3 regions of the Bacillus xiamenensis genome follow, and region 2 is predicted to be linked to each of the others. Evidence: riboswitches for the same ligand, from Rfam matches in the RefSeq annotation. Region 2 holds a riboswitch; each other region holds the start of a gene.
The links. Region 2 has a riboswitch for S-adenosylmethionine ahead of mtnW (2,3-diketo-5-methylthiopentyl-1-phosphate enolase). Riboswitches for the same ligand answer to the same signal wherever they lie in the genome.

Region 1 (6,084 bases), 1.5 Mb from region 2:
ATGTACCAAATGCGTTTGGTTTACCTGCTCCCATGACCGAAAAACCGATAAATGCAGCAGCAACGCCATCCATTAAATAAGGCGTACCAGCATTAATTTCTGCTGTCATGACCCTTGAAGCGAGCACGATACCACCGATTGCAGCAAATAAAGCAGACAGAAGGTATGCTGCGATTTTGTATTTGTTCACATGTATGCCAGATAATCGGGCCGCCTCTTTATTTCCACCGATGATATACATCAATCGCCCGTGCTTTGTGTAGGTCATGAAAACATGCGCAAACAACACGATGGCTGCCATAATCATAATGATATAGGGCACCTGCCCGATTTTGCTGAAAAAGGCAGGGATGGTACCAGTTGAGAACGTGCCATCCGGCATCACCATATTTTCAGAAATGGTTGCCCCTTTCGTATAGGTTTGTGCCAGCCCTTGAATGATAAACATCATGGCTAATGTCATGAGCATATCTGGGATCTTCATTTTGACAATCATCCAGGCATTCAGCAAGCCGACAATAAGGGAAGCCGCTAGCGCAGAAAGGATCGCAATCAGTGGGTTTTGCGAGAACCATACAAACATAGAAATCACAATCGCATTCGATAACGTTGCAACCGATCCTACGGATAAATCAAAGCCATTCACTGCTAATGAGATGGTTAATCCCACCGCAATGATGGTCACAATGGAGATGGATCGTAAAATATTGATGATATTACCTGACTGTAAAAATGCTGGATTCGCTGTCGCAAATACAACAATCAATACGACGATTGTTAAAATGGTGCCATATTGATAAAAGAAATCAAACAGGTGAAATGTTGGCCGCTGTTTTTTGATTTGCTGAACAGGGGCTGAAATTTGTCGCTCACTCATGATTGTCCTCCTGTTGAATGATATAAAAGCTCTTCTTCTGTCGTTGGTGCAGTCATTTCCCGGGCAATGCTGCCATCGTATAGGACGTATACTCGATCTGCGATCCCTGCGATTTCCGACAGTTCACTTGAGGCATAAATAACGGATTTTCCACGGGCAGCAAGCTCTGCAATAAGAGTGAAAATGTCTTTTTTCGCTCCAACGTCTACGCCTTTGGTTGGTTCATCAAAGAGGTACACATCCGCCTCAGCCAGTAGCCATTTTCCAATTGCAATCTTTTGCTGATTGCCGCCAGATAGATGCTTCACCTTCGCTTCCAGAGAAGGTGTTTTGACACCTAGCCGTTTGACGATTTCACTTGCTGCCTGCCTTTCCTTAGAACGATGTAAGAAGCTGAACATCCTTGCAAACGAACGGAGGCTTGCAGCTGTTAAGTTCCATCCCACGGTCTCTTCTGTGAGAATCCCTTCTTTTCTCCGCTCTTCCGGCACAAGGGCAATTCCAGCTCTCACGGCCTGATGAGGCGATTGGATGTGAATGGTTTGACCATGAAGTGCCACAGTGCCTGTCTTTTTTTCTGAAGCACCGAACAGGGCTTTGCACAGTTCCGTTTTACCAGCGCCGACTAGTCCTGCGATCCCGAGGATTTCCCCTTTTTTCACATGGAGGTGAATGTTGTTCAATTTATGCTGGTCATGCAACTCTTTCACGTCAAGCACAATCGGTGCATCCTTCAAAGGTGTACGGGGCGGGAATTGCTCCTCTAATGGTGCACCTAACATTTCTTCAATGACCTGCTTTGGATCGGTCTCTTTGACAAGGTGTACCGCCACATCGGTTCCATTCCTCATCACAGTCAATTCATCGCAAATGTTGAAAATTTCTGGCATGCGGTGCGAGATAAAAATGATGCCCGTGCCTTTCTGTTTCAATTGCTGAATCATTGAGAATAATTTGCTTGTTTCCGCATGACTGAGTGGAGCCGTTGGTTCATCTAAAATTAAAATGCTGCATTTGATAGAAACAGCTTTGGCAATGAGCACCATCTGTTTTTCTGCCAGTGTCAGGTCACTCACAAGACGCTTCGTGGAGATGTCAATGTCCATCTCTTTTAATAGTTGAGCTGCCTTGCGATGAAGCTCTTTCCAGCGGACAAATGGTTTTTTCTCAATCTCATGTATCATCATATTTTCACCAACACTTAAATAGGGAACGAGGGCTGTATCCACTTCTTGATGGACTGTCTGCACACCATATGAGGCCGCATCCTTCGGTGTTTGAATCGCTGCCGCCTCGCCATTGATGTGGATGGTTCCTTCAAAATGCGAATGAGCACCAGAGAGAACCTTCATTAACGTGGACTTCCCAGCACCGTTCGCCCCAATAAGGGCATGGACCGTTCCTCTTTTTAATGTGAAATTCACTTGATCCAGCGCTTTGACCCCTGGAAATTCAATCGAAATGTTCTTCATACAAACAAGTGGCGATGTCATAGGTGTCCTCCTTCTCTACTGATCGTCATTTGAAAAACGAAACACCCTCTATTGAAAGAGAGTGCACGCGGGTTATTTTGCATAATGCTTCTTCAAGGTCTTCATCCAATCTTCTTCAAAGGCAGTCGATGAACCGAACCCTTTTACTTCCTCTGCAAGATTGACCATATTGATGGCCTTTCCTGCTTGTTGAAGTTGCTTTTGTGAAATGAGGGAGGCCTCAAGGTCATAGGAAGATGGCGTTTTCTCGCCAGCTATTTTCTTCGCAAGAATCCTCACGTCGACTGCCCCGATGAGCTTCGGATCGACCGCTGCTGTGTACTTCCACGGACTGTTTTCCGAAGTCATTTCTTGCAGATCGGCATTAGACACATCAATACCGTAAATTTTCACTTCTGTTCTTCCTGCTTCCTTTAAAGCTCTTGCCGCACCGATGGCAAATGCATCCCATGTGGCAAAAATCGCATCAAGCTTGCCCTTTGGATACTTATTCAGCATCGCCGCTACTGCATTTTGTGTTTGAACAGACGTATCAGAGGAAGCAACGCCAAATCGGTCAAGCTCCTTGATCCCTGTATGTTGTTTGAGCGTTTCTTGGTACACCTTGTTTCGTCTCACCATCGGCGGGAACCCGTCTACCCAAAGGTACGCAATGTTTGCTTTTCCTTTAAAATCAGCCACGAGCGCGTCTAATGATTTTTTCGCTAATTGTTCATCATCTTGAGATGTCACGGTGACTCCTTTGATGTCCTTTAGCTTCGGGTTCGAATCAAACGCCACAACTGGGATGCCTTTCGCTGTGATCTTCTTCACATCAGCGACTGTCGCCTCATCATCCCCATGCGAGATGATAAAGCCATCATAGTTTTCTTCTAGTGCCTGAGAAATGGCATCATGGAACTTTGCTGTATCACCATTTGCCGTGTAGACGTCCACTGTAAAGCCCAGCGCTTCACCTTCTGCCTTTGTCCCTGCTAAAAATTGAGCCGTATGATCGTCCCCGCCAATTTTGCGGATGACTTTAATTTTTGCTCCCTGCCCCTTTGCAAAGCGCTTCGGTACATTGTCAAAGGATACCTTTTCGTTTGCATTGGCTTTTGAGCCTGCGCTCGATCCCGTACCGCAGCCAGATAATAGAACTGTCAGGATCGTCAATAATACAAGGGATGATGTCCAATATTTACGTTTCATTGTTGTTCCTCCTTCAATTATTTTAGTTTTCACATCAGAAAACTAGGGTAAAAAGTGGGAAAATGCCTGTCAACCAATCATTTGTTTCTTCAAAAGAAACAAAAAAGCCTCTCTTGTAAAGAGAGGCTTGATCACCGTTGCATGAAACATGTATCGGGAAGTCTTCCTCTCTTATCTGTCAAAGCTGTAACAGCTTTGCAGGAATTAGCACCAATTTCTTGAATAATAGAAACGGTTGCCGGGCGTCATAGGGCCAGTCCCTCTGCCTCTCTTGATAAGAGATGTGTTATGAAGTTTGTTTTAGTTGAAATGTCTTCTTAACTTTAATGTGATGTTCCATCATTGTCAATCATTTTTTGAATATTTTAAATTTGATATCGTGATCAAAAAGAAATCGAATGATAAAAAAACCTGATAGTCAATGACTATCAGGAGCAAGATTTGCGTGTTTTTAGGTTGTTTTGGAACTGTCATGAATAAGAAATGAAATGTGCCGAAATGTTTGATTATGAGCAGACTTTCCCTGTATTTGCATTGATTTTCACTGTTTGCTCTTTTTGAGACTGATCAACGACTTTGATGACATACATTGTTATATTGCCTTCTTTCTTTAATTGCATATCTTTGACTACGCCTGTGCAATTTTTTAAGGCAATCTCTTTAGCATGTTGTTTTGTAATTCCCTCTGCTTTTGCAGACACTTTTTGTTTCATTACTTGACCCTTTTCACAATTGATATGATACGTGTAAGCTTTTCCATCCTCACCCAATACTTTTATCACATAAACATATTCATCTGTATCCTTTTTTAATTGTACCGATTGAATAGCACCTTTTGTTTTAGAAAGTGCAATCGTTTCTGCTTTTGATTTCGAAATACTGATCGTTTGACTGCCAGTTTGGTGTGAGATTACCTTTCCATTTTGACAGTTGATTTTTTCAACATGTTGTTTACCATCGTCACCTAGTAGCTTAATGACGTAAACATAGGTCTGATCCTCTTTTTGCATTTCTAATGACTGAATGACACCTGAGCAATTTTTCAAAGCAATCTTTTGAGCGGTTTGCTTGTTAATTGCTTTTTCTTTTTTTGCTGTTTCGTGCTTGATGATTTTTCCTGTATGACAATTGACTTTCAGCGTATGCTGTTTACCATCTTCTCCAAGAACTTTAACCACATAGACTGTTACTGACTTTTCAGTTTTTACAGTAGTCGATTGAATGACACCTGAACAATTTTTCAAAGCCACTTTTTTCGCAGTGGCTTCTGTTACAGCCGTTTGTTCTTGCTTGGTCGTTTGTTGGACAACGTCACCCTCCTTATGCAATACAGCAGCATGTGCCGATGTTAATGAGCTAATTGAAATAATTGTTCCTAAAGCAGCTCCTGATAATACTTTAAATGGTCCTTTCATAATGAAATGCCTCCTCAAATTTACTGTTGAGCTTCTCCCAACACTAGCGATTCTACACCCTCAACCTGAAAAGGACTTTAAGGCCACCTGAAAATAAGCTGAAAACTGATAAATATCTTATTTTGGTTGTGACATTCTTTGATATAAAGGGATATTTTTGCTCATTTGAAGCATGGAAAAAATAGCATATCTTTCATTCAACTCATTTTCAGCTGTTTTTCAGGATACTTTCAGCTAAACACAAAATAATAACGGTATGAGCTTTTTGGAAGGAGTCATGATCATGAAGTATCAGCATATTAAATTACTTGTAGTCGATGACGAACCAGCCATTGTCGACTTTTTAACATTGGGGCTCGAAAACGAAGGTTTTCAAGTTAAAACTGCCACTGATGGTCTATCCGCTTTAAACATAGTCAAAACGTATCAACCACACATATGCATTTTGGATGTGATGATGCCAGGTATGGATGGCTATGAAGTATGTAAATTGATGAAGAAGGTTTGTCAAATCTCAATTATTATGCTTACTGCAAAAGATGAAGTCGAATACCGAATCAAAGGTTTGTGTGGCGGAGCAGATGATTATATGATGAAGCCATTTAGCTTTGATGAGCTTCTTGCAAGAATTCAAGCGAGACTGCGCAATCAATTTCCTTACTTATTAAGTGATTTATCTATTGGCCCTTTTCAAGTTGATGACAGAAGAAAGGAAATTCGCTTCAACCAAAAGGTATTAAAGCTCTCTGCCACGGAGTATGAGCTGTTAAAGTTATTCATTGTCAATCATGGTATTGTATTGAGCAAATCAACCATTTTAGAAAAGGTTTGGGGCTATGATTTTAATGGGGAGGACAATATTGTCGAAGTTTATATCCGTGCTTTACGAGATAAAATTGGTGACAAGGAACACAAAATGATACGTACGCTTAGGAGTACAGGCTATAGATTGGATATTCAATGAGCATGCGAATTCGGTCATTACGTATTCAGCTATTGTTAGGTTCTTTTCTCATTCTTTTCTTCCTACTTGTTGCCATTGGTTATTTTCAGTTTATCTTTATGAAGCAGTTTTTATATGAAAACAAAGCTCTCAGCCTACAAAGTC
Region 2 (6,084 bases):
CCGCCGCATATTGTAAAAGCGATGCAAGAAGCGGTAGCAAAGCCCGAAAATCATCAATATTCCTCATTTCGCGGAACGGCAAAACTAAAAAAGGCAGCCGCAGTTTTTTACGAAAGAGAATATGGCGTCTCACTTGATCCGAAGACGGAAATTGCCATCTTATTTGGGGGGAAAGCGGGACTAGTCGAGCTACCGCAATGCTTACTTAATCCAGGTGATACGCTGCTTGTCCCAGATCCAGGTTATCCTGATTACTGGTCGGGTGCCGTGCTTGCTGGAGCTCACATGGTGACCATGCCGCTTCTTGAAAAAAATAATTTTTTACCTGACTACAATCGACTGTCTGAGGATGATAAGAAAAAGGCAAAATTGATGTACTTAAATTACCCAAATAATCCTACTGGTGCGACTGCAAGCCGGACTTTTTTTGAGGAAACTGTTACGTTTGCGAATGAACACAAAATGTGTGTTGTGCATGATTTTGCTTATGGAGGCATTGGATTTGACGGCGAAAAGCCGATCAGCTTTCTGCAAATAGATGGGGCGAAAGAGACTGGCATTGAAATTTACACATTGTCCAAAACGTATAATATGGCCGGCTGGAGAGTCGGTTTTGCAGTAGGGAATGCCTCTGTCATCGAAGCCATTGAGCTTTATCAGGATCATCTGTTTGTGTCGCTGTTTAAAGCGACTCAAGATGCTGCGGCGGAAGCACTTTTAAGCGATCAAACGTGTGTACGGGTGCAAAATGACCGGTACGAAAAAAGGCGGAACACTTGGATTCATGCATGTAAAGAGATTGGATGGGACGTAAGCGCACCAAAGGGATCATTTTTTGCCTGGTTAAAGGTGCCTGAAGGGTATACATCTGAAACCTTTTCTGATGTATTATTAGAGAAAGCACATGTTGTCGTTGCGCCGGGAAATGGCTTTGGCGCTCACGGTGAAGGCTATGTCAGAGTCGGTCTTTTAACAAGTGAGGAGCGGTTAAAAGAAGCCGCTGAACGCATCGCTGCATTGCAGCTGTTTGAAAAAAAGCCATTGACAACGTAAAAAAATGGTGCGATAATTCAGGCAATATTTAAGAAAATTGAATATTCTTATCAAGAGTAGGCAGAGGGACTAGCCCAATGAAGCCCGGCAACCGACTTCCATGAAGCACGGTGCTAATTCTTGCAGCAAGCGCTGAGAGATAAGATTCGGATGAATGAGACGAAACCTCTTTAATGCGCTGACAAAGCACTTAAAGAGGTTTTTTTACTGACCATATACAGGACGCAATCGAAAGGGGATTCCTAGTGAGTGAATTACTGGCAACATACGTATTAACACATCGAGCGGATGAACAAATAGACCGAAAAGCGGAGCAGATCGCACTTGGATTAACGGTCGGATCATGGACGGACTTGCCGCAGCTCAAAAAGGAGCAGCTGAAGAAACATAAAGGCCGCGTGGTGAGCGTAAAGGAAAAGGCTGCCGCAGTTGATGGCTTGTATCAATCAGAGGTGACAATTGCTTATCCTGAGGCTAACTTTTCAGCTGATCTACCCGCCGTTTTAACGACGATTTTCGGAAAGCTTTCACTAGATGGGAAAGTAAAGCTTGTTGACATCGCATTTTCAGAAGGGTTTAAAAGAAGTCTGCCTGGACCGGCATTTGGAATTGAGGGGATACGAAAGAAGGTAAATGTGTTTGATCGACCGCTGTTGATGAGTATTTTTAAAGGCGTGATCGGCCGTGATATGGCGGATTTAAAAGAACAGCTCCGTTTACAGGCTTTAGGTGGTGTTGACTTCATCAAAGATGACGAGATTTTATTTGAAAGTCCATTAGCCCCCTTTGAAGACCGAATCAAAGAAGGAAAAAAGATATTAAAAGAAACATATGAACAGACAGGACATCGCACGCTGTACGCAGTTAATTTAACTGGCAGAACCTTTGACCTGAAAGATCGAGCAAGAAAGGCAGCTGAACTCGGAGCTGATGCGCTTTTATTCAACGTCTTTGCCTATGGACTTGATGTGATGCAAAGCTTAGCTGAGGACCCAGAGATTCCATTGCCGATCATGGCACATCCAGCAGTGAGCGGCGCATTTACATCTTCTCCTGATTATGGATTCTCGCATTCTCTTCTTTTAGGCAAATTAAATCGTTATGCTGGCGCTGATTTAAGTCTTTTTCCCTCTCCTTATGGGTCAGTTGCACTTCCGAAAAATGATGCCCATGGTATCTATGAAGCTTGCGTGAAAGAAGATGCGGTTCAAAAAACGTTCCCTGTCCCATCAGCAGGCATTCATCCTGGAATGGTTCCGGTATTGATCAAAGATTTTGGACGCGATCATGTGATTAACGCAGGTGGAGGAATTCACGGACATCCGCGGGGAGCCATCGGCGGCGGAAAGGCATTTCGCTCTATCATAGATGCGGTGATCAAAGAAGAATCCATCCAAGAACAAGCATCATCTTGCCAAGACTTAAAAGCAGCACTTGATCTTTGGGGAAGGGTAGCAGAATAAATGAAAAAACCAATTGTATGTTGTGATTTTGATGGAACGATTACGAAAAATGATAATATCATCCGCATCATGAAGCACTTTGCCCCAAGTGAATGGACGAAGCTGAAGGAGGGTGTTCTGTCAAAAGAGATCACGATTCAAGAAGGCGTCGGACAGATGTTTCAATTACTGACGAGTGATCAGAAGGATGCCATTCAGTCGTTTATTTTAGAAGATACAGAGATTCGGGAAGGATTCGAACAATTTGTCGATTATGTCAAAAAAGCAGACATTCCTTTTTATGTTTTAAGCGGCGGTATGGACTTTTTTGTCTATCCAATACTCGAAGGCATTGTAGATCAAGAGAAGATTTATTGCAATCATGCATCATTTAAAGAAGACCATATTCAAGTTGAATGGCCGCATGCCTGCGATTCAGAGTGTCACAATGGCTGTGGCTGCTGCAAACCTTCGATTATTCGAGAGCTGACGAAGGAAGATGACTTCATTATCATGATTGGAGATTCAGTCACTGACGTTGAGGCAGCAAAACATGCAGATCTCACGTTTGCGCGTGACTATTTACTGAATGAATGTAAAGAGCTTGGACTCGTGCATAAAGAGTATGAAACTTTCATTGATCTAAAAGCGCAATTTGTTCAAATAAAGGAAGTGAAGGAATGGGAGACGCAAAGAGTAAACGCTGGCAGGAGCTAGCAGACATCAAACGTGAACTGGCACAAAGAGACTGGTTTTACGGAACAAGCGGCAATCTATCGATTAAAGTGTCGGATGATCCAATCACGTTTTTGGTGACGGCAAGCGGCAAAGATAAACGAAAAGAAACAGACGAAGATTTTGTACTTGTGAATGCAGCAGGTCAGCCTGATGATCCGAATCAGCCGCTTAGACCTTCAGCTGAAACACTGCTTCATACATACGTGTATGAGCGGACGAAAGCAGGCTGCTGTCTTCATGTCCACACAATTGATAATAATGTCATGTCTGAGCTGTATGGGGATAAAGGAGACATTCGTTTTAAAGGCAACGAAATCATCAAAGCCCTTGGTTATTGGGAAGAGGATGCTGAAGTGGTTCTTCCCATTATTGAAAACCCAGCTCATATTCCGCATCTTGCAGAACAATTTGCAACGCACTTGACAGAAGGGGCGGAATCCGGTGCAGTCCTCATTCGTAATCATGGCATCACCGTTTGGGGGAAAACAGCATTTGAAGCAAAACGAGTCTTAGAGGCTTATGAATTTTTATTTAGCTATCATTTGAAATTAGCGCTTTATCAAAAGCAGCTGGTCAGATAAAAAGGAGGAAAAACATATGGCGACAATTTATATTCATAATGAAGAAAACACGTTACTTGAGAACGAACAAGAGGTAGCAGCGTATTTAGAACAACAAGGGGTCATTTATGAGCATTGGGATATTGAAAAATTACCAAATCGATTATCAGAAAAGTATGATTTAACAGATGATGAAAAAGAAGAAATTTTAACTGTTTTCCAAGAGGAAATTCAAAGTATATCTGAACGAAGAGGGTACAAAGCGCAGGATGTGATTTCATTATCAGATGCGACACCAAATCTTGATGAACTGCTCCAAAACTTTAAACGTGAGCACCATCATACAGATGACGAAGTAAGATTTATCGTGAGTGGTCATGGAATCTTTGCTATTCAAGGCAAAGATGGCATCTTTTTTGATGTAAGATTGAATCCAGGAGATTTAATTTCTGTGCCTCCGAATATTCGTCACTACTTTACACTTCAAGAAGATCGTAAAGTAGTCGCAGTTCGCATATTTGTCACAACTGAGGGCTGGGTACCGATTTACGAGGAAGAAACGGTTTAATAGAAGGAGCTGATCATTCGCACGGGCGGAAGATCAGCTTTTTTTAGGAAAAAAGACATAAAATGAGAGAGAAAATAGTTGATTTTGGTCTTCTGCATAGGATAAAATTCTGTTTAATCAATGTGTCAGTCCTGTCCAAATTTGAAGTTTACCCCCAGATATGATTGGGTAAAAGGTCTTTAGACTGTAAAAAATTAAATAAAATAAGCATATTTAATTTAATTTACAAATAAAGTATAATTTTGGTGTCGGATCATTTAGAGCGTAGACAGACGAATTCATTGCGGGAGCTGAGATCATGAATATTTATATACGGAAAGAACAGCTGTTGATGTCAATTGATGAAAAGAGAAAACAAATGGTAGAAGCGGCTCAAGTAGAAGGGTATACAGGTGAGACGACAATTAAATATAGTCAAGAACTGGACAACTTGATGAATGAGTATCAGCACCTTCTTTTTCATGAAAAACAGTCTGTTGCATCCTTTCATGACCTTGTGTCTCAAATGAGTCTCCTGTCTGTGAATCGTCCCTCTTATTGACATGTAAAAACCGGTCTTGCATAAGCAAAACCGGCATCATGTCTCAATGATTAGTGTGCGGAAGGAAGCGTGATGATCACGGTTGTTCCTTTATTCATTTCGCTTTGAATATCAATTGTTCCGCCATACATCGAAATGATTCGTTTACACACAACAAGCCCAAGACCTGTTCCTTTTTCCTTCGTTGTAATAAAAGGGAGGAAGATATGTTTTAGCATTTCTTCTGGTATGCCTTCCCCTGTATCTTTCACTTTAATGATGACCTGTTCTTTTTCAGCCTCAATCACAATCTTCAAATGACCGCCGTTTGGCATCGCTTCTAATGAGTTTTTCGCTACATTTAATACGACTTGTTTAATGTGATCCTTCGTGCAATACACGCCAACATCTTGAATGGTGTTGATTTGCAAATCAACCTCGACATTATAAAGATTCGCCTCAGAAAAAACGATTGGCATGATCTCACTTATAATTTCTTTCACCGAATTATTTTGCCACTTTTCTGCCGTTGGTTTTCCTAACACAAGAAACTCACTGACGATTTGATTAATCCGTTTAATTTCTTCCTCTATGACAGAAAAATAGAGCTGATCTTCTTCTGAACGATACTTCTTTTGCAAAAGCTGGATAAACCCGCTGATGCCTGTTAATGGGTTGCGAATTTCGTGAGCCGTACTTGCTGCGAGTGTGCCAATTAATTCAAGCTTCTGTGCTTCATTTTGATGGCGTTCCTGCTGGGTTTGGCGTCTTAAAATGATATATTGGACTAGCGTGAATAAAATATTTAATAGAATAAATGCACTGGATAAAGGAAACAGCATCACTGACAGCACTTCACTTGTTGTCGCACGCTGCGGAAAAACCTCAAGCTTCCAGCTGTTTTCATCTAAATATGTAGACACGGTGCTGCCACTTTCAGATGCTGGCTGCGGACCACTCGTAAACACAACGTGTCCATTTTGATTCAGCATCTTAAAATGAAGCTCTGGGTTCAATACATTCATAATATTTTTTAAATAATCAATTTGAATAGCGGCGACTAGTACATTGGTGACTTCTTCATCTTCATTCAAAACAGGGACACAAATGGAGAGAATCCGCTGATTTGTAATACGGCTTACATAATTATCTGTAATGACGGTTTGCTTTGTGACTTGAATGCGCTTAAAGTAATCTCTGAAT
Region 3 (6,084 bases), 1.4 Mb from region 2:
ACGTTAAAAGAAGCTGTAGACATACTTGAAGGATAAAGCATAGGGAGTGTTCACGCTCCCTCATGCAACACAAAGGAGGAAAGATCATGTCATTAGTTTTTATTGGACTTGGCGTTTTGTTATTACTTTTACTTATGGTGGTCTTTAAGTTAAACGCTTTCATTTCATTGATTATTGTCTCTTTAATTGTTGCCGTGTTAGAGGGCATGTCACCACTTGAAGCGATCGCATCTGTCGAAAAAGGGCTCGGAAGCACACTCGGTCACTTAGCATTGGTTCTTGGTTTTGGAGCGATGCTTGGTAAATTGATGGCTGATTCTGGCGGTGCTCAGCGTATCGCGATGACACTCATCGACCGATTTGGTATCGGAAAAATTCAATGGGCGACGATGCTGACTGGTTTTGTTATCGGAATTGCTCTATTTTATGAAACCGGATTCATCATTCTCATTCCATTAGTCTTTACCATTGCTCAAGCCGCAAGACTTCCTGTGTTGTATGTGGGAATGCCGCTCGTCGCTGCACTCATTACAACACACGGCTTCCTCCCTCCTCACCCAGGGCCGACAGCCATTGCCAATGTATTTCAAGCCAATATGGGACAAACCTTATTAATTGGAATCATTTTAGCGATTCCTGCTGTTTTAGTAGGCGGACTTCTCTTTACAAAACTATTTAAAAAGGATCAACTGCACGCACACATTCCAAAGAATTTATTTAATCCAAAGGAATTTACAGAAGATGAAATGCCTAGCTTCGGCATTAGCATTTTCACCGCTGTTTTGCCTGTATTGCTCATGACATTCAGAGCATGTTTAGAAATTTTCTTCCCGTCCTCTCCACTGCTACCGGCGGCTGAGTTTTTAGGTGAGCCCGCGATCGCCCTATTAATCTCTGTGCTGCTTGCCATCTACACATTTGGCCTTGGCAGAGGAAAGAGCATGCAGGACGTCATGAAGTCGATTACGGATTCAATTGGCTCCATTGCGATGATTCTATTGATCATTGCAGGTGGCGGCGCCTTTAAACAGGTGCTCATTGACAGCGGTGTTGATCAATACATTGCAGGGATTATGCAAGGAAGCACACTGTCTCCTCTGCTCCTCACCTGGCTGATTGCCGCTGTCCTTCGTGTCTCTTTAGGATCAGCCACTGTCGCCGGTCTCACAGCGGCTGGCATTTCTGCACCGCTGATTGGTTTGACGGGTGTCAGCCCGGAATTAATGGTGATTGCAACAGGTGCCGGGAGTATTACATTCTCTCATGTGAATGATGCGGGTTTCTGGATTTACAAAGAATACTTTAATCTGTCGATGGCTCAAACCTTTAAAACTTGGACATTGATGGTGACTGTTCTTTCACTTGTCGGACTAGCTGGTGTCCTCGTCGCTGATTTGTTCATGTAGGAAAATAAATTGTAAAAACCATTGACTTTTTCTCAAAAAGGTTGAATAATTGTGTTTATTAAGAAAATTGAATCAAAAGGTAACCTTATTAAGAGTGGTGGAGGGACTGGCCCTGTGAAACCCGGCAACCGCTGTTCCTCGGAACAGAATGGTGCTAATTCCTTAAACAAGCTGATGCTTGTTTGAAGATAAGGCAGAGATCTCACAGTATATGATGCTCTTCCTTATCCAAGGAAGAGCTTTTTTATTTGAATGTTAACCTGAAGAAAGAAGGGATTCAGCATGACACAAGTACAAACCATCGGAAAGAAAACAACAAAGCCGCCATTTCGCGCAGATCAAGTAGGGAGTTTGCTTCGTTCTGAGCGCATCAAAGAAGCTCGCAAGCAAAAAGCCGACGGTACACTGACAGCAGAGCAGCTAAGGCAAATTGAAAACGAGGAAATTACACGTATTGTAGAGAAGCAAAAGGAAATTGGATTAGAGGTTGTCACAGATGGAGAATTCAGACGTGCATGGTGGCATTTTGACTTTCTAGAAGGACTTGATGGAGTCGAAGGATTTGAAGCAGACCAGGGCATTCAATTCCACAACACGACGACAAAAGCGAGAGGCATCAAGGTAACAGGCAAGATTGATTTTACAGATCATCCAATGCTAGAGGATTATCGCTTCCTTCACAGCATCGCGGGTGATCATACGGCTAAAATGACGATTCCAAGCCCGAATATGCTCTTTTTCCGCGGCAAGCTAGATGAAGGTGTGTATGACAGTTTAGATGAATTCCACCATGACGTGGCACAGGCTTATAAAAAAGCCATCCGTGCATTTTATGATGCTGGCTGCCGCTACTTACAGCTAGATGATACAGCATGGGCTGTGTTCTTCTCTGAAAAGGGACATGAACAAATCAAAGCCTTTGGCCGCGAGGAAAATGAACTTCGTGAGTCGTTTGCAAAAACAATTAATGAAGCCGTTGCCGATCGACCAGATGATTTAGTCATTACAATGCACATTTGCCGTGGTAATTTTAAATCGACTTGGGCAGCTGAAGGTGGCTACGAAGCCGCAGCAGAAACGATTTTTGACGGCCTAGATCTGGATGGTCTCTTTTTAGAATTCGACGATGATCGTTCTGGCGGATTTGAACCCCTTCGATATGTGAAGAATCCAAACCTTCAAATCGTACTTGGCCTGATCACGTCAAAGTACGGCGAGCTTGAGCCAGTGGAACAGATCAAAAAACGAATCGAGGAAGCGGCTCAATACGTGGACATCAACCAAATCTGTTTGAGCCCGCAATGCGGATTTGCTTCAACAGAGGAAGGCAATCTGTTAACAGAAGAGCAGCAATGGGAAAAGCTGCGTCATGTGATTGAGATTGCGGATCAAGTGTGGAAATAAAATGTATAGTCCTAAGCTCTCTTGGCTTAGGGCTTTTTTTATTAAAAAAAGAACTGCCATTCAGCAGTTCTTCAGGTTGTTGACAAAGAATGCGAGGTTTTGTCTACATCTTTCTTTTCTTAGTTTCGCAATCTTGATACGATATTCTCTTTTGACAGTTCTTTCTTCATACGTTTTGTGATGATGTAGCGCACAAACCATTTATTCAGTATAACCAAGACGAGAAGAAGTCCAACTGCTGTACCGCCAATCCATAAAATGACCTCTCCTGGTAATTGTCCAAGTAACAAAGCACCCAAGACAGCAATGAGTATTACCGCCACAATATACACTCTTAGATTCATCTTATCTATACTACGGTAGAATTGCTTGATCATATCCTTGGGTGACATCCCATTTAAATACAAGGACAACAAATCTCGATTCAAAATGCTAATTAGTGTATGCATCTGACCTCGATAAATAAAAGCAATGACCACAAATAAAATGGTCTGAAATACGACAAGCAACAAAAATGACAATTTTGAATTAGCAACTAATTTCTCTAGCCCTTGCGCTTGATAGTATACAAAAACGTCCTCTTCATCAAACATCCGATCAAACTGGTTCACAAACTCATAAATATCCTCGGTTTTATTTAAATGAACAATGAGTGTTCTAACACCATCGTAGTTCTCACCAATCTTAATTTGACTACTCAGTTTTTTGTACAGATCTGGTGATAGGTAACCGTAATCTTTTAAGAAATAGTTACCTTCACCTTTATAGTACTCGATATTCGCTTCTAATGGCTCCACTTCACCATCATAGGCTTTGATTTTTTTACCCTTGAACCTTTCTGGAAGAAGGATGGTGTTCTCTTTTAGATCTCCCTCATAGCTCACAGCCTCTTTGGTTGTCGGATTGAAGGATAGAGCTGATAATATATCCGTTTCTCCATCTGCTTCGATAGATAACGAGACATCATATTCGTAGACAATGTCTTTGACATTCGGCATACGCTTAATTTTATCTGTATCGTACTCGTACTCACCAGTTTTCGAATACCCATTAATTAAAACCATTGAAAGCCGATCGTTAGTCAATACGTTTTTGTAAATATTATCAGCTGAAATCAAGATAGTAAATATAGAGAAAAAGATCAACATCAGCAAAACAAAATTCAAAACAGCCAATTTTCTCAAAGTCGATCGATGTTTCTTTTTTAAATACTCAAACACGAATAACATTTTCATATGGATTGGTTCCTTTTATTCAAGTCTTCAAAACGAAGGACGACATCGGCTTGTTGCACAACGATATCAGAGTGTGTAACGACTAAAATTGTCCTCGTTTTCTTCAATTCAGATAACATACCAAGCATCATCTGAATATTATCTTTATCAAGGTTATTTGTTGGTTCATCTAAAAGAATCAGTGAATAATCAAACAGCATGATTTTCAAAAAAGCCGCGCGCTGCCTTTCTCCACCTGATAGGTTACTCACTGTTACATCAAGTTTCTCGCTCATTTTGAGCTTCTTAGCCTGTTCTGCTAATCTTTCATTTGAGATTTCTTGTTCATTGATTAACGAGATGACATGTAGATTCTCTCTCACAGTCAAAGACTCAATCAGGTTCAAATCTTGAAAGAAATAGGCAATTTTCTTGCGGTATTCATCAACCTGTTCTTGATTCGTAAAGTCAATGGATTGATTGAACAACGTCATCTTCCCGGCACTCGGTTTTTGAATCAACGCAATAATGTTAATAAATGTCGTCTTCCCACTACCACTTTCCCCATGAAGGGCATAAAGGCCAGAGCCTTGAATATGTAAAGATAAATCTTTTAATATGGTTGCATCCCCATATCGAAAGCCAAGGTTATCGATCTTTAGAATCGACGTATCTCCTTTATTATCTAAGTTCACTAGCCATCTCAATCCCCTCTAACAAATTAAGTGTGTGATTGCCATAAACACCCAATTCAAAATCATAATTTCCTTTAGATGTGCAATAACCCAAACCACATTGGGAGGATTTAATTTTTTTCTTGATTTGATCTTTTGGCACATTAAGGTTATAGCGCAATAAAAGATCCGTATATAAATTGAGAATAATGTAATGATTAACTCCATGATATGAAATAACTTCATTAAACATATCTACCAATTTATTCTTATCTTCTTGATTTATGTCTACAATATCATATTTCATAAGTGTTGTTAATAAATCATCCGAATCGCTCCACTTCACAATACTCTTATCGGCTTTTTCCCCTTTAAGTTTAAAACAATAGTACATTTCACTACTGTTCTCTATGTTTTGACACGCGCCACCAGGGATCGATGTTTCGTCAAACGGTAAACCTAGTTCACTCGTGATTTGCTTTGCGAAAAACTGATTTTGATAACTGCTTAATTGATGTTCATCTTCTAGTAAACCTTCATATCTATTAGTTAAAATCTGTCTATATTCTTCTGCTTGGTCAAAATCAGCACTAGAAAAAATGTTTGACATTAAATAAAGATTCCTTAAAGAATCTAATGAGTAAAATAGTGAAGGAAAAGGCTTATAATCTGAAGGAATGTTAAAAGTAAGGTCGCTCTCTTTTTTATGATTCATATCCTGTAATAACTGAATGATTTGAAAGTGAAACCAATATGTAATTTCATCTCTAAACAAAATGGTTTTTTGGTTACCTTCATTAAAATAAATCTTCGTTAAATGTTTCACATTTGGTTCTACCTCTAACATATTCGCCAATATAAGAGATGCGTAAAGAATGATAGGCTCGTCATAATCAAAAAGAGATAGACTTGTATATTGTTCCAAGTTAGATTGAATCTCTTTCTCTAAAAAGGAAGGTACCTTATGATGGAAATATGATGTCAATATTAAATAATAATGGTACTCTATTTTATCTTTCGGAGACGGCTTTTCCAATTTGGAGAAAGTTTCATTGACTAGTTTAACACCTTTAGAATCCTTAATTTCAGTAAAAACATTATATAATAAAAAAAGATTTAAATAGGAATCCATACCGGTAATATCTTTCTTTGAAAATTGACTTTTATTCACACTGCGAGAAAGTGCCACCTTACAGAAAAATTGATTTTTTTCTTCCCTACACTCTACTTGTTTACGATCGTGACCATGATTTTTTTGGTAAAGGGCTAGCGTGTTTTGAATTAATTCGGATGGTTGCTCTTGCTGACTATTGACCTCAAAGACTTGACCTCCTGACTCACTTTTCATATAAGAGTGGATAGTACGTAAAAAGTCTTTGTTATATA

Region 1: it holds a riboswitch for S-adenosylmethionine, as region 2 does, so the genes downstream of both, BK049_RS09455 (sugar ABC transporter substrate-binding protein) here and mtnW (2,3-diketo-5-methylthiopentyl-1-phosphate enolase) in region 2, are expected to answer to the same signal.
Region 3: it holds a riboswitch for S-adenosylmethionine, as region 2 does, so the genes downstream of both, BK049_RS09145 (5-methyltetrahydropteroyltriglutamate--homocysteine S-methyltransferase) here and mtnW (2,3-diketo-5-methylthiopentyl-1-phosphate enolase) in region 2, are expected to answer to the same signal.

The regions. Positions count from the first base shown of each region.
Region 1 is NZ_CP017786.1:1,872,462-1,878,545, reverse strand. It holds gene BK049_RS09465 (ABC transporter permease) at 1-877, opposite strand, end outside; gene BK049_RS09460 (sugar ABC transporter ATP-binding protein) at 874-2,370, opposite strand; gene BK049_RS09455 (sugar ABC transporter substrate-binding protein) at 2,443-3,561, opposite strand; SAM riboswitch class I at 3,730-3,842, opposite strand; gene BK049_RS09450 (PepSY domain-containing protein) at 4,068-4,976, opposite strand; gene BK049_RS09445 (response regulator transcription factor) at 5,260-5,940, shown strand; gene BK049_RS09440 (sensor histidine kinase) at 5,943-6,084, shown strand, end outside.
Region 2 is NZ_CP017786.1:361,790-367,873, reverse strand. It holds gene BK049_RS01800 (pyridoxal phosphate-dependent aminotransferase) at 1-1,053, shown strand, start outside; SAM riboswitch class I at 1,098-1,199, shown strand; gene mtnW (2,3-diketo-5-methylthiopentyl-1-phosphate enolase) at 1,299-2,516, shown strand; gene BK049_RS01790 (2-hydroxy-3-keto-5-methylthiopentenyl-1-phosphate phosphatase) at 2,517-3,212, shown strand; gene BK049_RS01785 (methylthioribulose 1-phosphate dehydratase) at 3,176-3,814, shown strand; gene BK049_RS01780 (1,2-dihydroxy-3-keto-5-methylthiopentene dioxygenase) at 3,831-4,361, shown strand; gene BK049_RS01775 (aspartyl-phosphate phosphatase Spo0E family protein) at 4,660-4,902, shown strand; gene BK049_RS01770 (sporulation kinase KinD) at 4,953-6,084, opposite strand, start outside.
Region 3 is NZ_CP017786.1:1,806,851-1,812,934, reverse strand. It holds gene BK049_RS09155 (four-carbon acid sugar kinase family protein) at 1-36, shown strand, start outside; gene BK049_RS09150 (gluconate:H+ symporter) at 87-1,406, shown strand; SAM riboswitch class I at 1,489-1,601, shown strand; gene BK049_RS09145 (5-methyltetrahydropteroyltriglutamate--homocysteine S-methyltransferase) at 1,689-2,810, shown strand; gene BK049_RS09140 (hypothetical protein) at 2,930-4,045, opposite strand; gene BK049_RS09135 (ATP-binding cassette domain-containing protein) at 4,042-4,719, opposite strand; gene BK049_RS09130 (hypothetical protein) at 4,706-6,084, opposite strand, start outside.